Regions from separate parts of the Cellulosimicrobium sp. 22598 genome, predicted to be linked through region 2. Evidence: riboswitches for the same ligand, from Rfam matches in the RefSeq annotation. Region 2 holds a riboswitch; each other region holds the start of a gene.

Region 1 (7,261 bases), on a different contig from region 2:
GGCGACACCCCGACGGCGCGCAGGAGCGCGAGCTCGCGCGTGCGGCGGCGCACGTGCATCGCGAACGTGTTGGTGATGATGAACGTGCCGACGAACAGCGCGAGCCCGGCGAACACGAGCAGGAACGTCGAGACGAAGCCGAGCTGGTCGGCGACGGCGCTGCTCGTCTCGGCGCGCAGCTCCGCGCCCGTCACGGCCTCGGCGCCGTCGGGCAGCGACGTCGCGACGGCGTCGCGCAGCGCCTCGGGCGAGACGCCGTCGGAGGCGTGCAGGGCGATCGACGGCACCATGCCGTCCGGCGCGTACGTCGCGGCCGCGGTCGCCGCGTCGAGCAGGACGATCGTCGCGCCCGCCATGGGCGCGGACAGGGAGAGCTCGCCGACGACGCGCACCGGGCGCACCGCGTCCCCGAGCACGACGTCGGTCGTGTCGCCCACGGCGAGCCCGGACGCCTCGAGCGTCGCGGACTCGAGCGCGACCTCGCCGCCGTTCTCCGGCGCCCGGCCGTCGACCACGCGCGGCCCGGGGTCGCGCGGGTCGTACCCGACCGCCATGCTCGGCGCCTGGGTGCTCAGCACCGCGGTGCCGTCGGCGCCCACCAGGACGGCGGGGCCGCTCACCTCCGCGAGCGCGAGGTCGACGTCGTCCCGCGCGTCGAGCGTGCCGGCCAGGTCCGCCGGGACGAGGCTCCGTGCGCCGCCGAGCTGCGCGGACGACGACTCGAGCGCGGACCCGGCGCTGGCCGCGCCGCGCACGTACGCGTCGGCCTGGATCGACGACGCGACGATGCCGTCGAACGTCGAGGCGAGCATCGCGCGGAGCGCGAACGTGCCGGTGACGAACGCGACGCCGATCGTCACCGCGAGCACGGACAGCACGAGCTGTGCGCCGTGCGCGCGCACGCCGCGCAGCGCGATCCGGCCCATCATCGGACGGTCGCCGGTTCGTGCGCCGGGCCGGCGGCGTGCGCGCCCGCGGACGCCGCGGGCGTGAGGGCCCCGAGCGTGTCGAGGACGGCCTGCGGCGTCGGGTCGCGCAGCTCGGTCACGAGGCGCCCGTCCGCGAGGAACAGCACGCGGTGCGCGTACGACGCCGCCGTCGGGTCGTGCGTGACCATCGCGACGGACTGGCCGAGGTCGTCCACCGAGGCGCGCAGGAAGCCGAGCACCTCCGCGGCGGCGCGCGAGTCGAGGTTGCCGGTCGGCTCGTCCGCGAACACGACCGCCGGCCGGGACACGAGCGCCCGCGCGCACGCGACCCGCTGCTGCTGCCCGCCCGAGAGCTCCGCCGGCCGGTGCCCGAGCCGCGGGCGCAGGCCGACGGCGTCGACGACGCGGTCGAACCACTCCCGGTCCACGGGCCGGCGCGCGACGGCGAGCGGGAGCACGATGTTCTCCTCCGCCGTGAGCGTCGGCACGAGGTTGAACGACTGGAAGACGAACCCGATGCGCGTGCGTCGCAGCCGCGTCAGCCGTCGCTCGCTCATCGCCGAGACGGTCTCGCCGTCCACGACGACGGTCCCCGCCGTGGGGGAGTCCAGCCCGGCGAGGCAGTGCATGAGGGTCGACTTGCCCGACCCCGACGGGCCCATGATCGCGGTCAGGCGCCCCCGTTCGAGGTCGACGTCGACGCCGTCCAGGGCGCGGACCGCGGCCTCGCCGCGCCCGTAGGTCTTCACGATCCCCCGCGCGGTGGCGATCACGGGCCGCTCCGGCGTGGTCCCGGCGGCACCCGCGGCGTGCTCGGCGGGCGCGGCGACGGTCGTCCTCACGCCCGTCGTCCCAGGTCTGCTGCTCATCGGTCCTTCCCCTCCTGCGTCGTCGGCCGGGTGTCCCGGTCCGGTCGTCTCGACCCTCCCGCGGCGGTGCGCCCCGGGGCATCGGGGACCGGCCCGGAACCCCTCCCTGGTCGCCGCGGGGCCGCGCTCAGGGTTCTCTCAGGGGGATTCCCCAGGCGCGGCCCGGTGTAGGCTCGACGGGAACGACAGGGGAGCTCCTGGAGGAGCTGAGAGTGCGGACCACCGCAGACCCTCGAACCTGATCCGGTTAGCACCGGTGGAGGAAGTCGGGAATCTCGATCACCTGCTCGTGCGGTCGCCCGCGCTCGCGGGGCACGGTCGCGCGGGCCGGTGAACCCCTCCTGAACGTCCTGGGAGGACACATGCAGCGCACGACCGCCCGTACCCGCCGGAGCGCCCTCGTCACGGGCGCGGGCACGACCCTCGCCCTCCTCGCCCTCGCCGCGTGCAGTGGCGGCGAGGACGCGACCTCAGGCTCCGGAGGTGACGACGCGTCGTCGGGCACCGGGGGCACGGTCACCCTGGTCACCCACGACTCCTTCGCCGTGAGCGACGAGGTGCTCGCCGCGTTCGAGGAGGAGAGCGGGCTCACCGTCGAGCAGGTCGCCCCCGGCGACGGCGGCGCGCTCGTCAACCAGCTGATCCTCACCAAGGACTCGCCGCTGGGCGACGTCGTGTTCGGGATCGACAACACGTTCGCGTCGCGGGCGATCGACGAGGGCGTCCTCGCGCCCTACACGCCGGAGGGCCTGTCCGACTCGGCGGCCTCGTACGCCGTCGGCGACGGCGACGAGCTCACGGCGGTCGACCTCGGCGACGTGTGCGTCAACGTCGACCACGCGTGGTTCGCCGACGCCGGGATCCCGGAGCCCGTCTCGCTCGAGGACCTCGCGAAGCCGGAGTACGAGGACCTCCTCGTCGTGACCAACCCGGCGACGTCGTCGCCCGGTCTCGCGTTCCTCCTCGCGACGATCGGCGCGTTCGGTGAGGACGGCTACGAGGACTACTGGGCGGACCTCCGGGACAACGGCGTCAAGGTCGTCGACGGGTGGTCCGACGCGTACTACGTCGACTTCTCCGGCTCCGAGGGCGCCGGGCCGCGCCCGCTCGTGCTGTCGTACTCGACGTCGCCCGCGTTCACGCTCACCGAGGACGGCTCCGCGTCCACGACCGGCGCGCTGCTCGACACGTGCTTCCGCCAGGTCGAGTACGCGGGCGTGCTCGCGAACGCGAAGAACCCCGAGGGCGCGCAGCAGCTCGTCGACTTCCTCGTGAGCGAGGCGTTCCAGGCCGACGTCCCGGAGCAGATGTACATGTACCCCGCCGACGACTCCGTCGCGCTCCCCGACGGCTGGGCCGAGTTCGCCCCGCTCGCCGACGAGCCCTTCGAGGTCGCACCCGCCGACGTCTCGGCGCACCGCGACGAGTGGATCAAGGCATGGACGGCCACGGTCGTCGACTGACGCCCGGTGCGCGCTGCGCGACCACGCCTCTACCTCGCGAGGTAGAGCCCCGGTCTGCCGAGGTAGAGCCGTGGTCGCGCGAGGTAGAGCCGTGGTGAGGGGTCGGGCGGTCTGGCGGGGCGGCGTCGGACGCGCGGTGCTGTGGGGTCTGGCGACGGCGGTGCCGCTCGCGTTCCTCGGGGTGTTCTTCGCGTGGCCGGTCGTCACGCTCGTGGCGCGCGGGTTCGTCGGGGACGACGGCGGCCTCGACCTGTCCGGGTTCGCGGAGGTGTTCTCGCAGCCACGGACGTGGCGGATCCTCGGGCTCACGCTCTGGCAGGCGGTGCTCGGCACGACGTTCTCGGTGCTGCTCGGCGTGCCCGGCGCGTACGTGCTGTACCGGTGCCGGTTCCCCGGGCGGCGGGTCGTGCGCGCGCTCGTCACGGTGCCGTTCGTGCTGCCGACCGTCGTCGTCGGCGTCGCGTTCCGGTCGCTGCTCGTGCAGGGCGGCCCGCTCGGGTTCCTGCGGCTCGACGAGACGTTCGCGGCGATCGTCGTCGCGCTCGTGTTCTTCAACTACTCCGTGGTGGTGCGCACGGTCGGCGGGCTCTGGGAGCACCTCGACCCGCGCGCCGAGCAGGCGGCGCGCGCCCTCGGCGCGACGCCGTGGCGCGCGTTCCGCACCGTGACGCTCCCGGCGCTGACGCCCGCGATCGCGAGCGCCGCGTCGATCGTCTTCCTCTTCTGCGCGACGGCGTTCGGCGTCGTGCTCGTGCTCGGCGGCATCCGCTACGGGACGATCGAGACGGAGATCTGGATCCAGACCACGCAGTTCCTCGACCTGCGCACCGCGGCGGTGCTGTCGGTCGTGCAGCTCGTGGTCGTCGCGGCGGCGCTCACGGTGGCGAACCGCACGCGGGCCCGGCGCGAGCGCGCCCTCAACCTGTCGTCCTCGGCGTCGTCCGCGCACCCGCTGCGGCTGTGGCGCGACGGCCGCCCGACGGGCGACCTCGCGCCCGCGGCGCTCACCGCGGCCGTGGTCGTCGTGCTCGTCGGGCTGCCGCTCGGCACGCTCGTCGTGCGCTCGTTCCGCGTCCCGGGCGGCGGCTGGGGCCTCGACAACTACGCGAACCTCGGCACGACGGGCGGGCGCAACGCGCTGTCCGTCACCGTGTGGGAGGCGGCGGGCAACTCGCTGCGCACCGCCGCGCTCGCGACCGTGCTCGCCGTCGTGATCGGGGGTCTCGTGGCGCTCGTCGTGTCCCGGCGCCCGCGCTCGCGCGGCGGGCGGCGCGCGATCTCGGTGCTCGACTCGGTGTTCATGCTCCCGCTCGGGGTCTCCGCCGTGACGGTCGGCTTCGGGTTCCTCGTCACGCTCGACCGGCCGCTCGGCCTCGACGTCGACCTGCGCACGTCGGGGCTCCTCGTGCCGATCGCGCAGGCGGTCGTCGCGACCCCGCTCGTCGTGCGCACGGTCCTGCCGACGCTGCGCGCCATCGACCCGCGCCTGCGCGAGGCCGCCGCGACCCTCGGCGCCGCGCCCGGCCGCGTGTTCCGCACGGTCGACGGCCCGATCGCCGCCCGCTCCCTCGGCCTCGCCGTCGGGTTCGCGTTCGCCGTCTCGCTCGGAGAGTTCGGCGCGACGTCGTTCCTCGCCCGCCCGGACAGCGCGACCCTGCCGGTCGTCATCTTCCGGCTCATCGGGCGCCCGGGGGCCGAGAACTACGGCATGGCGCTCGCGGCGAGCGTCGTGCTCGCGCTGCTCACCGCGACCGTCATGCTGCTCGCCGAGCGGTTGCGCGGCGACCGACCCGGAGGAGAGTTCTGATGGTGCAGACCGACCCCGCCCCCGCGCGCGCGGGCACGCCGGAGCCGCCGCGCCCGGGCCCCGGCACCGGGGAGGCCGCCGGGCTCGCGGTGCGCGACGTCGTCGTGCGGTACGGCGGGCGCGGCGCCGGGGGAGCGGGCACGGACCCCGGCACGACGGCGGTCGCGGGCGTCACGCTCGACGTCGCGCCCGGCGAGGTGCTCGCCCTGCTCGGGCCGAGCGGGTGCGGCAAGTCGAGCCTGCTGCGCGCCGTCGCGGGGCTCGAGCCGGTCGCCGCGGGCTCCGTGGCGTGGGCCGGCCGCGACCTCACGGGCGTCCCCGTGCACCGGCGCGGGTTCGGGCTCATGTTCCAGGAGGGCCAGCTCTTCCCGCACCGCGACGTCGCGGGCAACGTCGCCTACGGGATCGCGGGGCTGCCGCGCGCCGAGCGCGACGCGCGCGTGACCGAGCTGCTCGACGTCGTCGGGCTGGCCGGGTACGAGCGGCGCGCCGTCGCGACCCTCAGCGGGGGCGAGCGCCAGCGGGTCGCGCTCGCGCGGTCGCTCGCGCCGCGCCCCCGCCTGCTCCTGCTCGACGAGCCGCTCTCCGCGCTCGACCGGGGGCTGCGCGAGCGCCTCGCGCTCGACCTGCGCGAGGCGCTGCGGGCGACCGGCACGACCGCCGTCTTCGTCACCCACGACCACGACGAGGCGTTCACCGTCGCCGACCGCGTCGCCGTCATGGACGCGGGCCGGCTCCTCCAGGTCGCGCCGCCCGAGGACCTGTGGCGAGCCCCCGCCTCGCGCCGCGTCGCGGAGTTCCTCGGCTACCAGGCGTTCGTCCCCCGCGGCGACGGGAGCGTGCTCGCGATCGGGCCGCGCGGGCTGCGGCTCGTGCCCGCGGAGGTCCCGGCGCCGTCCGACGACACGTGGGCCGCGACGGTCGTCGGCAGCGTGTTCCGGCGAGGAGCGGTCGAGGTCACGGTCGACGTCGTCCTCCCCGGCGCCGACCACGGCGCACCGGCCCGCCTCGTGGCGCTCGCGGGTGGCGGTGCCGACGCAGGGCACGAACCCGGTGCCCGCGTGCGCGTCGCGCCCGACCCGGCGGGCTGCGCCGTCGTCCCGGGCTGACCCCCACGCGGACGGCGCTCGCGGTCGTGCGACGGGCGAGAGAGCCGCAGCCGACCTAGCGTCGAGGGATGAGCGACGACGTGACGGCGGGGACGCATCCCCCGGAGAAGACCGGCGGCAAGGCCGCGAAGATCCTCTACCGCCCCGTGGGGCTCGCCAGCTCGATCGTGGGCGGGCTCGTCGCGGGGCAGGTGTTCAAGCAGGTCTACAAGCGCGTGACCCCGGGCCACCGGACGGACGCGCCCAAGCCGCTCGAGTCCGAGTACCGGCTGCGCGAGATCCTCGTCGCGGCGCTGATCCAGGGCGCCATCTTCGCGGCGGTCAAGGCACTCATCGACCGCGGCGGCGCGCGTGCGTTCGAGCGCTGGACGGGGGAGTGGCCCGGCGACTGACCTCACCCTTCTGGCCGAACACGACATGAGGGTCGTTATCGGAGCCAGAACGACCTCCATGTCGTGCTCGACGGCGGGCCAGGACGTGGTCGGACACGGAGGCAGGGAGGTCTGTCGTCAGGTCAGGTCGGCGGCGTGGACGAGCAGCGCGACCTGCGTCCGGTTCTCCAGGCCGAGCTTGAGCAGCACGTTCGACACGTGCGCCTTCACCGTCGGGACGCTGAGGAACAGGGTCGCCGCGATCTCGGCGTTCGCCGCGCCGCGGCCCAGCTCGACCGCGACGTCGCGCTCGCGTCCGGTGAGCGCGTCGAGCGCCGCGCGGGCACGGTCCCGCTCGCCCCCCGCGTCGGCGACCGACGTCATGAGCCGCCGCGCGATCTCCGGCGACAGGACCGGCTCGCCCGCGGCCGCCGCGCGCACCGCCGCCACGATTCGCTCCGGCGGCATGTCCTTGAGCAGGTAGCCGGACGCCCCGGCGTGCAGGGCGCCGACCACCTCCTCGTCGCTGTCGAACGTCGTGAGCACGACGACGGCGGGCGCGCCGGCCCTCGAACGCACCCGCCGCGTGGCCTCGATCCCGTCGACCCGCGGCATCCGCAGGTCCATGAGCACGACGTCGGTCGGGTGGGCGTCGAGCACCGACGTGACCTCGGCCCCGTCGGCGGCCTCGCCGACGACCTCGATCCCGTGCG
Region 2 (7,261 bases):
CGTGCGGCCCGGCGCCTCGACGGGACGAGTCGGCTCCGGACGGACGGGCGGGGCGGTCGGCGCGGGCTCCGCGTGCACGGGGGCGGCGTGGCGTCCCGCGTCCGACAGGTCGCCCGACGACGTGTACGCCCCCGGCGTCTCGACCGCGACGCTGGGGCCGCCCGCGAGTCGCCGGAGCGCGATCCCGACGAGGATGAACAGGATGCCGAGCCCCATGACGAGCAGGCACACCCCGAACGCGACGACGGACGTGAAGAGCGACGCCCGGAGGAACGACGCCGTCATGACCGTCTGCCGCGTGGGGTCGTCCTGGTCGAGCTCGGCGTACGTCTGGCCGCCGCTCGCCTCGAGCGCGTGCTTGTTGATGACCTCGGCCTGCGCGTACGCGGTGAGCGGCCCGTTGACGTGGCGGCCCGCCAGGAACGACGCGTCGTCCGAGACGGTGATCTCCTCGGCGGACAGCTGGTTCGCCACCACGATCCAGGTGCCGATGCCCGCGAGGAGGAGGACGATGCCGGCGATGATCGACACGAGGCCGATGCCTCGGGCCCCCTTGGCCGGCGTGACGGTGACGGTGCTCGACATGGCGCGTTCTCCCCTTCGTCAGGACCCACCTGCTGCCGCACCGCGGTCCGCGACCCGCGGGCGCGGGTCCGCCGCAGGGCGGTCGAACCACCCATACGGGACCCACGGTAGCGACGACGGCGGTCCCCCGCGCGGCGAACGCGCACCTCAGCGCCGCGCCGGGATGGGAGGATGCCGACCGTGCGCATCACCCACCTGACCGACTGCTACCTCCCCCTGCTCGGCGGGATCGAGACCCAGGTCGCGCGGCTCGCGCAGCAGCAGGCGGCGACCGGCCACGACGTCTCGGTCGTGTGCACCACGCCGGCGCGCCCCGGCGCGCACGGCGTGTCGACCGAGCGGGACGGCGACGTCACGGTGCACCGGCTCGCGGCACGCGTGCCGGGCGGCTACCCCGTCCACCCGCGCGCGCCGCACCACGTGGCGCGGATCCTCGGCGCGGACCGGCCCGACGTCGTGCACCTGCACATGGGCGTCCTCACCCCCTCGACGCAGGCGTCGCTGCGCACGGTCGTGCGCGCCGGGCTGCCCGCCGTGCTCACCGTGCACAGCGTGTGGGGCGGGGCCGAGAAGGCGTTCGCCGCGCTCGACCGCGTCACGCGCTGGTCGAGCTGGCCCGTCCTGTGGTCGGCGGTGAGCGAGTTGACCGCCGCTCCCCTGCGCCGCATCGTCGGCGACCACGGCGAGGTCGTGGTCCTGCACAACGGCCTCGACCTCGACGCGTGGCGCGTCCCGCGCACCGAGCGCGCCGACCGCATGGAGGGCGCGGCCCTCCACGTCGTGGCCGCGACGCGGTTCGCGCCGCGCAAGCGCGTACTGCCGTTCCTGGAGGTCGTGCGGGACGCCGTCGGGCGCCTCCCCGAGGGGGCGCTCCACGTGACGCTCGCCGGGGACGGACCGGAGCTGGCCGACGCGCGGCGCTTCGTCACGGAGCACGGGCTGGGGTCGGTCGTGTCGCTGCCCGGCCGCCTCGACGCGACCGGGCTCAAGCGCCTCTACGCACGGGCCGACGTGTTCGCCGCGCCCGCCGTCGAGGAGGCGTTCGGCATCGCCGCGCTCGAGGGCCAGGCCGCCGGGCTGGCGGTGCTCACCCGCTCGCAGTCGGGCGTCGCGGAGCGCCTCACCGACGGCGTCGACGCGCTCCTCGCGGACGACGACGCCGGGCTCGCCGACGCGCTCGTGCGGCTCGCGACCGAGGACGACCTGCTCGACCGGATCGTCGCGCACAACCGGGACGTGCCGTCGTCGGCGGGCTGGCCGCGCGTGCTCGCCGACGTGGAGCGGGCGTACGAACGGGCCGCGACGATCGCCGTGGATCGTCGGGCCCGCCCGTCCCGCTAGGGGGTCACTCCCACTCGATGGTGCCCGGGGGCTTGCTCGTCACGTCGAGCACGACGCGGTTGACCTCGGAGACCTCGTTGGTGATGCGCGTCGAGATGACGGACAGCACGTCGTAGGGCAGGCGCGTCCAGTCGGCCGTCATCGCGTCCTCGGACGAGACGGGGCGCAGCACGATCGGGTGGCCGTAGGTGCGGCCGTCGCCCTGGACGCCGACCGAGCGGACGTCGGCGAGCAGCACGACGGGGCACTGCCAGATCTCGTCGTCGAGTCCCGCCTTCGTCAGCTCCTCGCGCGCGATCGCGTCGGCCGCGCGCAGCGTCTCGAGCCGTTCCGCCGTGACCTCGCCGACGATGCGGATGCCGAGGCCGGGACCGGGGAACGGCTGGCGCGCGACGATCTCCTCGGGGACGCCGAGCTCGCGGCCGACCGCGCGGACCTCGTCCTTGAAGAGGGTGCGCAGCGGCTCGACGAGCGAGAACTGGAGGTCGTCGGGCAGGCCGCCGACGTTGTGGTGGCTCTTGATGTTCGCCGCGCCCTCGCCGCCGCCGGACTCGACGACGTCCGGGTAGAGCGTGCCCTGCACGAGGAACTTCACCTCGGCGCCGTGCTCGCCCGCGTCCTCGACGATCTGGCGCGCGGCGTCCTCGAACACACGGATGAACTCGCGGCCGATGATCTTGCGCTTGGTCTCCGGGTCGCTGTGCCCGGCGAGCGCCGTGAGGAACCGCTCCTTCTCGTCGCGGATCACGAGGTTGACGCCCGTCGCCGCGACGAAGTCGCGCTCGATCTGCTCGACCTCGCCCGCGCGCATCAGCCCGTGGTCGACGTGCACGCACGTGAGCTGGTCGCCCACCGCGCGCTGCACGAGCGCCGCGGCGACGGCGGAGTCGACGCCGCCCGAGAGCGCGCAGATGACGCGCGCGTCGCCGACCTGGGCGCGGATCGCCGCGACCTGGTCCGCGATGACGTTGCCGGGCGTCCAGTCCGGGGCCAGCCCGGCGCCCTCGTAGAGGAAGTGCTCGAGCACGGTCTGGCCGTGCGCGGAGTGCTTGACCTCGGGGTGCCACTGCACGCCGTAGAGGCGACGCTCGCGGTCCTCGAACGCGGCGACCGGCGAGCCCGACGACGTCGCGAGGACCTCGAAGCCCTCGGGCGCGCGGTGCACCGCGTCGCCGTGGCTCATCCACGTGGTCTGGTGCTCCGGCGTGCCGTCGAGCAGGACGCCCGCGGCGCACACCTCGACCTCGGTGCCGCCGTACTCGCGCAGGCCCGTCTGGGCGACCTCGCCGCCGAGCGCCTTGGCCATGGCCTGGAAGCCGTAGCAGATGCCCATGACGGGCACGCCGGCCTCGAACAGCGCCGGGTCGACGAACGGCGCGCCGGTCGCGTACACCGACGACGGCCCGCCGGAGAGGATGATCGCCACCGGGTCCTTCGCGAGCATCTGCTCGACCGTGAAGGTGTGCGGCACGATCTCGGAGTAGACCTTGGCCTCGCGCACGCGGCGCGCGATGAGCTGCGCGTACTGGGCGCCGAAGTCGACGACGAGCACGGGGCGCGGGGTCGCGGCGACCTCGGCGGTGGTGGGGGTGTCGGGAGCGGTGGCGGGTGACGTCACGGCTCCAGGATAGTCGCCGCGCGGCGCGGTCCCGTCCCGCGTCTCAGGCGCCGGTGGGTTCGGCGGCGCGCTCGGCCGCTCGCTCGGCGACCCGCCCGCGCAGCGCCCGGGCGGCGGCCTCCGGGTCTGGCGCCTGCGTGATCGCCCGCACGACGACGACGCGGGTCGCCCCGGCGTCGAGGACCGCGTCCAGCCGCTCCGCGTCGATCCCGCCGATCGCGAACCAGGGCGTCGTGGGCCGGGTCGCGGCGACGTCGCGCAGCAGGTCGAGCCCGACCGCGACGCGCCCCGGCTTCGTCGGCGTCGCCCAGAGGGGGCCCACGCAGAAGTAGTCGACGTCCGGGTCCGCCTCGGCCGCGGCCGCCTGGTCGGCCGAGTGGGTGGACCGGCCGAGCACCGGCGCGGCCCCGAGCAGGGATCGCACCGCGGAGACCGGCAGGTCGCCCTGACCCATGTGGACGACGGGTGCACCGGTGAGCGCCGCAACGTCGGCCCGGTCGTTCACGGCCCACAGGGCGCCGCGCTCCGTCGCGACCCGTGCGACGAGCTCCTGGAGCTCGAGCTCGCGCGCCGCGTCGAGCGTCTTGTCGCGGAGCTGGACGACGTCGACCCCGCCCGCGAGCGCCGCCCGCAGGAAGTCCTCGAGGTCGCCGCGCTCCTCGCGCGCGTCGGTGCACAGGTAGAGGCGTGCGTCGGCGAGCCGGGCCCGCGCGTCGTCCGCAGCCGGCACGGCGGGGTTCGCGGGCGTGGCGAAGGTCTCGGTGCTCACCCGCCGGAGCCTAGCCGCGCCCGCTCCCGCACGCGGGTACTGTGGCCGACAGCACGGGAGCCCCGCACGGGGCTGAGAGGGCGTCGGAGCCGACCGTCGAACCTGATCTGGGTCATGCCAGCGAAGGGAGCGCGCATGCACACCCCTGTCCGTCCCGGGCCCCGCCCGCCGGGAGCCGGCCCTGCCGTGCCCGACGGCGCGCGCGACGTCGTCGTCGTGGGCGGCGGGATCGTGGGGCTCGCCGTGGCGTGGCGCGCCGCGCGCGCCGGTCTGTCGGTCACGGTGCTGGACCCGGCGCCGGGCGACGGCGCGACGCACGCCGCGGCCGGGATGCTCGCCCCCGTCACGGAGGCCGACTTCGGCGAGGACGCGGCGCTGCGCCTGCACCTCGCCGCCGCCGCGGCGTGGCCGGGGTTCGCCGCCGACCTGCGCGCCGCGACCGGGGCCGACGTCGGTCTGCGCACCGCGGGCACCCTCACGCTCGCCTACGACGCCGACGACCTCGCCCTGCTCCGCCGCGTCCTCGCCCTCCACGCGGAGCACGGCCTCGCCTCGCGCGAGCTCACCGTCGCCGACGCCCGTCGGCGCGAGCCGTACCTCGGCCCGCGGGTCGCGGGCGCCGCCTGGGCGCCGGACGACCACGCGGTCGACCCGCGCGCGGTGCACGCCGCCCTGCTCGGCGGGCTGCGCGGCCTGGTCGGTGGCGGCACCGGAGCGGGCTCCGGGCCGGGGACGCTCGCGGGGTCGGGCACCGGATCCGCGGTGGGCGCCGTCGTCGTGCGGGCGTCCGCGACGCGGCTCGCGCTCGGCCGGGCCGGGCGGGTCGTGGGCGTGCACGACGACGCGGGCCGGCTCCACGCGGCGGGCGCGGTCGTCGTCGCGGCGGGCTGGGAGTCCGGGGCGCTCCTCGCGGACGTGCCGGGCGTCGTCGTGCCGACCCGGCCGGTCAAGGGGCAGACGCTGAGGCTCGACGCCGGGCCGGACCTCGCGCTGGAGCACGTGGTGCGCGGGGTCGTGCAGGGGCGACCCGTGTACGTCGTGCCGCGCGACCCGGTCCCGGACGGGCCGGGTCGCGGCGTCGCGGGTCACCGGGAGGTCGTCGTCGGCGCGACCACCGAGGAGAACCCCGACGACCGCCGCGCGACCGCGGGCGGCGTCTTCGCCCTGCTGCGCGACGCGCGCGCCCTGCTGCCCGGGATCGACGAGGCCGCGCTCGTCGACGTGACGCCCCGGGCGCGCCCCGCGACCCCGGACAACCTCCCGCTCGTCGGTCCGACCGGCGTCCCGGGGCTGCACCTCGCGACGGGGCACGGCCGCAACGGCATCCTGCTCGCGCCGCTCACCGCCGACGCGGTGATGGCCGGGCTCACGGGTGCCGCGCTCCCGCCCACCGTCGCGGCCGCCCTCACCCCTACCCGCACCGACCGCTTCGCCGAACCCGGGATCGCTCCCCACGGCGGGCCCGACCTGGGGAGCGACCCCGGGTTCGGCACCGTCCGGTCCGCCGCGTTCTCCCTGACGACACCGAGGTGATCTCCGTGACCCGACCTGCTCCGACCGCGCTCGTCAACGGCGAGCCGTACCCGCTCGACGCCCCCGTGCACCTCGAGCAGCTCGTCGCGGCGCTCGTGCCCGCGTACGTCGCCGACGGGACGCCGCAGGGTGTCGCCGTCGCGGTGGACGACGCCGTCGTGCCGCGCGGCTCGTGGGCGACGACCGTCGTCGCGCCGGGTGACCGCATCGAGATCGTGACCGCCGTCCAGGGCGGCTGAGGAGGACCCGTGACCACGACCGACATCTCCCCCGCGCCCGCGCACCGACCGTCGGACGGCGGCGACCCGCTCGTCGTCGCCGGCACGACGATCGGGTCCCGCCTCGTCATGGGCACCGGCGGGGCGGCGAACCTGCTCACGCTCGAGGACGCGCTCGTCGCCTCGGGCACCGCACTGACGACCGTCGCGATGCGCCGCGTCGCCGTGCGCGCCGGTGGCGCGGCCTCCCCCGACGCCGGGATCTGGGCGCTCCTCGCGCGCCTCGGCATCCGGGCGCTGCCCAACACGGCCGGGTGCTTCTCGGTGCGCGAGGCCGTGCTCACCGCGCACCTCGCGCGCGAGGCGTGCGGCACCGAGTGGGTCAAGCTCGAGGTGATCGCGGACGACGTCACGCTCCTGCCCGACCCCGTCGGCCTCGTCGAGGCGGCCGAGCAGCTCGTGCGCGACGGGTTCGTCGTGCTGCCCTACACGAACGACGACCCGATCCTCGCGCGCCGGCTCGAGGACGTCGGGTGCGCCGCCGTCATGCCGCTCGGCGCGCCGATCGGCACCGGCCTCGGCATCCTCAACCCCCGCAACATCGAGGCGATCGCCGCCGCCGCGCGCGTGCCCGTGATCCTCGACGCGGGGATCGGCACGGCGTCCGACGCCGCGCAGGCCATGGAGCTCGGGTGCGCCGGCGTCCTGCTCGCGACCGCCGTCACGCGCGCCGCCGACCCGGTCCGCATGGCGCACGCGATGCGCCTCGCCGTCGAGTCGGGCCGCCTCGCCGCCGGCGCCGGCCGCATCCCCCGCCGCGAGGGCGCCCTCGCGAGCTCGTCCCCCCAGGGCCGCCTCGACCTCGCCCTCTGACGCCGGTCCCGCCAGCGGAACAGGCCGTCCTGGCTCGTCAGCCGACCAGGATCCGCGACGTCCACCTGCTCGGCGGGGGCGGACTAGGTGGCCGGGGTCGTTTCCAGGGCGTCGAGGAGGGCGGGGACGCCGCCGACGACCGAGCGGGCGTCGATCCCGGCGGCGCGCGCGACGTCGGCGACGCGGGCCGAGCGGCCGCCGACCGCGCACAGGACGAGCACGGGTCGGTCCGACGGGAGGTCCGCGAGCGCCGCGGCGGGGTCGCCCGTGAGGAACGTGCCGCTCGGCACGAGGGTCGACCCGGGCAGGGGACGCACCTGCGCC
Region 3 (7,261 bases), on a different contig from region 2:
CCCTAGGCTGGGGCCATGCACGCGATCGTGGCCCGCGCGGCGGGCGGCCCCGACGTCCTGGAGTACACCGAGCTGCCCGACCCCTCGCCCGGGCCGGGTCGGCTCCTCGTCCGGTCGGCCGTGGCCGGGGTGAACTTCATCGACACGTACAAGCGCTCCGGCGTGTACGCGATGGAATACCCCCACGTGGTCGGCAGCGAGGGCGCGGGCGTGGTCGCCGAGGTGGGCGACGGCGTCGAGGGCTTCGCCGTCGGCGACCGCGTCGTGTGGACCGAGGCGCCCGGGTCGTACGCGGACCTCGTCGTCGTGGACGCCGCCCAGGCGTTGCACGTCCCCGACGCCGTGTCGCTCGAGGACGCGACCGCCGTCGCGCTCCAGGGCCTCACCGCGCACTACCTGTGCACGTCGTCCTACCAGGTCCGCCCGGGCGACCGGGTGCTCGTGCACGCGGGCGCGGGCGGCGTCGGACTGCTCCTGACCCAGATGCTCGTGGCACGGGGCGCGCACGTGATCTCGACGGTCTCGACGCCCGAGAAGGCGGAGCTGTCGCGCGGCGCGGGCGCCGAGCACGCGATCCAGTACACGGCGTTCGCGGACCTCACCACCGAGCTGCCGGAGGTCGTGCGCGGGCTCACGGGCGGCGAGGGCGTCGCGGCGGTGTACGACTCGGTGGGCAAGGACACGTTCGACGCGTCGCTCGCGTCGCTGCACCGCCGGGGCACGCTCGTGCTCTACGGCGGCTCGTCCGGGCAGGTCCCGCCGTTCGACCCGCAGCGGCTCAACGCGGGCGGGTCGCTCTTCCTCACGCGCCCCAAGCTCGCCGACCACACGGCGACGCGCGCCGAGCTCGTCGAGCGGGCGACCGAGGTGCTCGGCGCCGTCGCGGGCGGCACGCTGCACGTGCGCGTCGGCGCCACGTTCGCGCTCGCCGACGCCGCCGACGCGCACCGCGCCCTGGAGGGCCGCGCGACCACGGGCAAGGTGCTGCTCGTCCCTGACGCAGCCGCGGCGCCTGACCCGGCCGCGGAGACGGGCGACGCGTGAGCTGGGACTGGGTGCCCGCGCGGCCGGGCGAGGAGGACGGGTCCGACGGCGGCCCCACCCCCGCCCTCCGCCGCGCCGTGACCATCCTCTCCGTCCTGCTCGCCGCGGCGCTCGCCGTGTACTGGGTGACGGTCGGTCTGCGCCAGCAGGCGGACGCGTGCGTCGCCGACCGCCCGGACGGCGTCGCGATCCAGGACGTCGACGCGCGGTGGCGCTGGGTCCCGCCGGGCTACGAGTGCGTCTACGCGACGGCCGAGGAGGACGTGGCCCGCGCCTGACCGACGTGACCGCTGCTCGCGCGCGGTCCGTCAGCGCGGCACGACGGGCGACGAGGCGTGCAGGTGGTCGACCGGGCCCCGGCCGGTCCCGACGCGCAGCTCCGCCCCGCCGCGCAGCGCGCCGGTGAGCCAGTCCTTGGCGTCGCGCGCTGCCTCATCCCAGCCCGCACGCTGCGGGCGCAGGGCAGCGAGCGCCGCGGAGAGCGAGCACCCGGTGCCGTGCGTATGGGGCGTGTCCACGCGCTCGCCGTCGAACGTCGTGACGGTCGGTGCCGCGTCCGACGACGGGCCGGCGGGCACGACGAGGGCGTCCGGCGACGTCGCACCGGTGAGGTGGCCGCCCTTGAGCAGCACGACGGCACCGCTCGTCTCCGCGTACGACGCGGCCTGGGTCAGCGCGTCGTCCCACGTCGTCGCGACGTCGCGGCCCGCGAGGACGGCCAGCTCGGGGAGGTTGGGGGTGACGACGTCGGCCCGTGCCGCGAGGTCGCGCACGGCCTGCTCCGCCCCCGCGTCGAGCAGCCGGTGCCCCGACGTGGCGACCATGACGGGGTCGAGGACGACCCAGGGCCGCGGGAGCCCGGCGTCGGTCCGCGCGGCCGCGAGCGCGTCGAGCCACGCCCCGATCTCGCGGGCGTTGGCCTCGTCGGCCACCATGCCGATCTTCACGGCGTCGATCTCGACGTCGTCGGACACGGCATCGAGCTGCTCGCGCAGGAACGTCGGACCGGGGACGTGCACGGACCGCACGCCGTGCGTGTTCTGCGCGACGAGCGCCGTCGTGACGGCCATGCCGTACGCGCCGTGCGCGGCGAAGGACTTGAGGTCCGCCTGGATGCCCGCGCCCCCGGTCGGGTCGGTCCCCGCGATCGACAGGACGCGCGGCCGCGCGGGCAGGGCGCCCGGGCCGCCGGCCGCACCGGGCGTGCGGTCGGCCGCGGGCCGGTGGGCGCGGTCGCGCCCGGGTGCGGGGTCGTGCGGGGGCAGGGCGAGCGTCATCGCGGGACATCCCTTCGCTGGTACGAGCCAGAGCAGGTTCGACGGGTCTCATCTCAGCCCTCGGCGGGGCACCCCGTGTCGCGCGTCATGCTACGTCCTGCGCGCCCGAGGGTTTCACCCGGTCTCGCGCGCGAGAACGCGTGCCGGACCGCGTCCTCCTGGGCATGCCGCACGACCGACCCGCCCGCCGACCCGCGCCGCGCTCCCCCGCGACGCCGCTGCTCCCTCCGGTCCCCGCCCGCTGGACGACCGTCGACCGCCGGGGGCGCCGCGTCGTGCTCGCCGGCGTCGTCACGCACGAAGACGGCGGCCGCGTCGCCTTCGAGCACGTCCACCCGGAGCGCGGTGTGTGGCACGTCTGGGTCGCCCGCGGGGCCGTCGCGTGCGACGCGCCCTGACGGACCGGACGTCAGGCCTGGTGCAGGGCCTCCCCCGCGATCTCGAGGCCGATCTTCTTGCCGACGAGGAACCCGCCCGTCTCGAGCAGCACGTTCCACACGAGACCGAAGCTCTCGCGGTCGATCTCGCCCGCGGCGTGGAAACCGAAGATGTCGCGGCCGTAGGGGTCGCGGCGCGCGCCCCCGTACTGCATCGACAGCACGGTCCGGTGCGTGACGCCGCGGACGGTGAGCAGTCCCTCGACGAGGAACCGCCCGGCCTGCGCCGTCCGGGGCTGCACCCGCTCCGGCGCGAGCTCGGCGCGCTCGGGCGAACGGTTCCGCAGTCGCGCCCACGCGAGGATCTGGTCCTGCTGCTCGCCCTGCCACGTGACCGCGGTGCTGCGGAACTCGATCGTCGGGTACGCGTCGACGTCGAGGAAGTCGGCGCTGCGCAGGTGCGCGTCGCGCTCCTCGTGGTGCGTCGCGAGGCTCGCCGTCTCGATCGTCGCGGACACCGCCGAGGCGAGCGGGTCCTCGCCGACGAGGATCGTGGCGCGCGCCCGGGTGAACTCGCCCCGGACGGGCGAGACCATCATGTGCATCCCGGTGAACCCGATGCGCTTGTGCGCCTCGTCGAGGGTGTAGGTGCCGGCCTCGGGAACGGTGAGGCCGTTCCACTGCCGGACAGGGCGTGCCGTCGTCATCCGTCGCTCCCACGCGTCGTCGAGCCGCGACGTCGGTGTCCGCCCGGTACTTGGTCAGGTGTCCAGGACAGCATCCCCGATGAGTGAGTGAAGTTTCAACCAGATGCCGGGTGATCTCCCCCGCCCGCGCTGCCCGCGCAGGCGTCGCCCGCGGACGCACGAGCGCCGCCCGACCGGAGGGGTCGGGCGGCGCTGCGGGTCGGTGCGGGCGGGTCCGCGACGCGCCGGGTGGTCGCGGCCACGCCGCGGGACGTCAGCGGCTCGGCAGCTCTCCCGGCATCGGGTCGTCCGCGCCCCAGCGCGTGACCCGCAGGCGCCGCGCGTCGGGGCCGGGCAGGGAGGACCCGCGGCCCAGGGCCTCCTCGGCCGCGGCCCGCAACGACGCCGGGGAGTCGTGCGTCACGCGCACGAACGCCCCCGAGAACGCGTCGAGCTCGCCGCGCGCGATCGCGACGACCATCTCGACCGTGCGCTCCACCGGGGTCCACTCGGTGCGGCCCTCGTGCATGACCATCGACGCCGTCATGTCGGTCTGGACGACTCCCGGCGAGACCTCGAACGTCCGCAGGCCGCGCGCGAACCCGGACCGGTGCAGGTTCGCGCCGAGCCGCAGGAGCGCGGTCTTGCTCGCGTTGTACGCGCTCGCGCCGTCCATGTCGTGCGAGCCCGCGCCGCTGTTCAGGTCGACGACGCGACCCCCGCCGCGCGCGAGCATCCCCGGGACGACGGCGCGCGCGAGGAGGAACGGCCCGCGCACGTTGGTCTCGACGACCGACCACCACTCGTCGGGGTCCGCCTCCCAGAGCGGCACCTCGGCGTCGACGCGCCCCGCGTTGTTGACGAGGAGGTCGACGCTCCCGAGCGCGTCCTGTGCCGCGCCCACGGCCGCCGCGACCGCCGCGGCGTCCGTGACGTCCGCCGTGACCACGACCGCGCGCCCCGCACCCCCGACGGTCAGGGCGCCGATCTCGTCGGCCACGCCCGCGAGCCGGTCGGCGTCGCGCGCGAGGAGCGCGACGTCGAGACCGGCGGCGGCGAGGCCGACCGCGATCGCGCGACCGATGCCACGCGACGCGCCGGTGACGAGCGCCGTCCGGGCGGGCGCGACGGCACCCGCCCCGTGCACGCTCACGCCCGCAGCTCCGCGCCCACGCGCTCGCGCGCGGCCGTCACGGCACCCTCGCGGACGCGCGCGACGTCGTCCGCGGTGAGCGTGCGGTCGGCCGCGCGCAGCCGCAGCGAGAACGCCAGCGACTTGCGCCCGGCACCGACCTGCTCGCCGGTGAAGACGTCGAACAGCGCGACGTCCTCGACCAGGTCCCCGGCGCCGTCGACGATCGCGTCGCGCAACGCCTGGGCGGTCACGCCGGCGTCCACCACGAACGCGAGGTCCTCCTTGGCGGCCGGGAAGCCCGAGACGGGCGTCGCCTGCACGGGCTCGTCCGGCGAACCGGCGACGAGCGCGGACAGGTCGACCTCGAACGCCACCGTGCGCGCGGGCAGGCCGAGGTTCTCGAGCACCTTGGGGTGCAGCTCGCCCGCGTGCCCGACCACGGTCCCGTCCGCGAGCTCCAGGCGCGCGCAGCGGCCCGGGTGGAACGGGGCGCGCGCCGTGTCGGCCACGACGGACACGTCGGCACCCACGTGGAGGCCCGCGCGCTCCACCACGAGCCGGGCCGCCGCGAGCGCGTCGGTCCAGTCCGCGGCACGGCCCGCTCCCCACCAGCCGGCGCGCTCGCGGCGGCCGACGAGGACGCCAGCGACGTGGCGCGGCTGCGCCGGGAGCGACGCGTCGATCGCGGCGAGCTGGTCGTCGGACGGCCGGACGCCACCCGGCAGCGCGGGCGCCGCCGGGGCACCCGCGCGCGGGTGCGTCACGAGACCGACCTCGAACAGCGCGACGTCGCCCAGCCCGCGGCCGACGTTGCGGCGCGCGGTCTCCAGCAGCGTGCTGAGGAGGTCGGTGCGCATCAGCGGCCGGTCGTCGGCGAGCGGGTTGAGCAGGCGCAGCGCCCGGCGGCGCTCGTCGTCCGCGGGCAGGCGCAGCGCGTCGAGCTCCGCGTCCCCGACGAACGGGTAGCTCAGCGTCTCGACGAACCCGTCCTCCGCGAGCGCCCGGGCGACCGAGCGCCGCACGCGCTGCTCGCGCGTGAGCCCGCGACCGCCGGGGGCGGCGGGCAGCAGGGACGGGATCTCGTCGTAGCCGACGAGCCGCGCGACCTCCTCCACGAGCTCGGCGGGCTCGGTGAGGTCGGGTCGCCACGACGGCGGGGTCACCACGAGCACGCCGGTGGCGTCCGCGTCGTCCGCCTCGACCGTGCACCCGATCGCGCCGAGCGTCCCGACGACCTGCTCCAGCGTGTACGGCACGCCGACGAGGCGCTCGGCCTCGCCGACCGGGAGGCGGATCGCGGCGGGGGCGACGACCCGGTCGAGGTCGCCCACCGCCGGGTCGGCCGTGCCGCCGCCGAGCTGGACGAGGAGGTCGACCACACGCTGCGCCGCGACCGCGGGCAGCAGCGGGTCGACGCCGCGCTCGAACCGCTTCGCAGCCTCGCTCGACAGCTTGTGGCGGCGCGACGTGCGCGCGACCGTCACCTGGTCGAAGTGCGCGGCCTCGACCAGCACGGCCGTCGTCGTCGGGCCGACCTCCGAGGAGGCACCGCCCATGACGCCCGCGAGCCCGAGCACGCGCGACGCGCGCGCACCTCCGGGGCTGTCCGTGATGAGCAGGTCCTCGGGGTCGAGGGCACGGTCCACGTCGTCGAGGGTCACCAGGCGCTCGCCCGGCGCGGCGCGACGCACGACGATCGGCGCCGCGACCTGCTCGAGGTCGTACGCGTGCAAGGGCTGGCCCAGGTCGAGCATCACGTAGTTCGTCACGTCGACCGCGAGCGAGATCGGGCGCATGCCGGACGCCGTGAGCCGCTTCTGCATCCAGGCGGGGGTCTGCGCCGCGGGGTCGATCCCCCGCACGACGCGCGTGACGAAGCGGTCGCACCCCACGACGCCGTGGATCGGCGCCGCGTCGTCCACCTCGACGGGGAAGCCGTCGGGCGTCGCCGCGGGCGGGGGCGTGGGCAGGGAGCCGGGCAGGCCCGGGTCCGTGAAGCGCGCCCCCGTCGAGTGCGAGAACTCGCGCGCGACGCCGCGGTAGGAGAACGCGTACCCGCGGTCGGGCGTCACGTTGATCTCGAGCACCTCGTCGCCGAGGCCGAGCAGCGCGACCGCGTCCTGCCCCGGGGTCAGGTCCTCGGCCGCGTACCCGAGCCGCGGCAGCACGATGATGCCGTCGTGGTCCTCGCCGAGCCCGAGCTCGCGCTGCGAGCAGATCATGCCGTCGGACACGTGTCCGTAGGTCTTGCGGCTCGCGATGGGGAACGGCCCGGGCAGGACGGAGCCCGGCAGCGCGACGACGACGAGGTCGCCCGGCGCGAAGTTGTGCGCCCCGCACACGATCCCCCGCGCACCGCCCGCCGGGACGTCGGCGGGGTCGACGCCCGTGATCTCGGCGGCGTTGTGCTCCGGTCCGACGTCGACCAGGCACCAGTTGATCGTCTTGCCGTTCTTCTGCGGCTCGGGCGTCATCTCGAGGACGCGCCCGACGACGAGGGGACCCGTCACGGCGGCGCCGTGGATCGCCTCCTCCTCCAGGCCGACGCGGACGAGGTCGGCGGCGAGCCGCTCGGCGGTGAGCCCCTCGGGCAGCTCGACGTGGTCGCCCAGCCAGTCGATGGCGACGTAGGGCATCAGATCTCCGTTCCGAACTGGGCGGAGAAGCGCACGTCGCCCTCCACCATGTCGTGCATGTCCGCGATCCCGTGGCGCAGCATGAGCGTGCGCTCGATGCCCATGC

Evidence for each region. A riboswitch is a leader RNA that binds a small molecule or an ion and turns the genes downstream of it on or off. The one in region 2 is predicted to bind thiamine pyrophosphate.
Region 1: another riboswitch for thiamine pyrophosphate. It lies ahead of ACTJIY_RS18995 (thiamine ABC transporter substrate-binding protein); the one in region 2 lies ahead of ACTJIY_RS13140 (FAD-dependent oxidoreductase).
Region 3: another riboswitch for thiamine pyrophosphate. It lies ahead of thiD (bifunctional hydroxymethylpyrimidine kinase/phosphomethylpyrimidine kinase); the one in region 2 lies ahead of ACTJIY_RS13140 (FAD-dependent oxidoreductase).

What each region holds. Positions count from the first base shown of each region.
Region 1 is NZ_JBQEMZ010000024.1:24,179-31,439, forward strand. It holds gene ACTJIY_RS18985 (ABC transporter permease) at 1-926, opposite strand, end outside; gene ACTJIY_RS18990 (ABC transporter ATP-binding protein) at 926-1,798, opposite strand; TPP riboswitch at 1,976-2,080, shown strand; gene ACTJIY_RS18995 (thiamine ABC transporter substrate-binding protein) at 2,161-3,261, shown strand; gene ACTJIY_RS19000 (ABC transporter permease) at 3,353-5,068, shown strand; gene ACTJIY_RS19005 (ABC transporter ATP-binding protein) at 5,068-6,177, shown strand; gene ACTJIY_RS19010 (DUF4235 domain-containing protein) at 6,246-6,569, shown strand; gene ACTJIY_RS19015 (response regulator) at 6,687-7,261, opposite strand, start outside.
Region 2 is NZ_JBQEMZ010000011.1:29,419-36,679, forward strand. It holds gene ACTJIY_RS13120 (hypothetical protein) at 1-585, opposite strand, end outside; gene ACTJIY_RS13125 (glycosyltransferase family 4 protein) at 766-1,926, shown strand; gene guaA (glutamine-hydrolyzing GMP synthase) at 1,931-3,544, opposite strand; gene thiE (thiamine phosphate synthase) at 3,588-4,313, opposite strand; TPP riboswitch at 4,365-4,444, shown strand; gene ACTJIY_RS13140 (FAD-dependent oxidoreductase) at 4,449-5,846, shown strand; gene thiS (sulfur carrier protein ThiS) at 5,852-6,085, shown strand; gene ACTJIY_RS13150 (thiazole synthase) at 6,095-6,937, shown strand; gene ACTJIY_RS13155 (ThiF family adenylyltransferase) at 7,021-7,261, opposite strand, start outside.
Region 3 is NZ_JBQEMZ010000006.1:17,048-24,308, forward strand. It holds gene ACTJIY_RS07945 (ABC transporter ATP-binding protein) at 1-6, shown strand, start outside; gene ACTJIY_RS07950 (quinone oxidoreductase family protein) at 16-1,044, shown strand; gene ACTJIY_RS07955 (hypothetical protein) at 1,041-1,322, shown strand; gene thiD (bifunctional hydroxymethylpyrimidine kinase/phosphomethylpyrimidine kinase) at 1,353-2,321, opposite strand; TPP riboswitch at 2,314-2,407, opposite strand; gene ACTJIY_RS07965 (hypothetical protein) at 2,462-2,719, shown strand; gene ACTJIY_RS07970 (YceI family protein) at 2,731-3,405, opposite strand; gene ACTJIY_RS07975 (SDR family oxidoreductase) at 3,659-4,537, opposite strand; gene pheT (phenylalanine--tRNA ligase subunit beta) at 4,534-7,155, opposite strand; gene pheS (phenylalanine--tRNA ligase subunit alpha) at 7,155-7,261, opposite strand, start outside.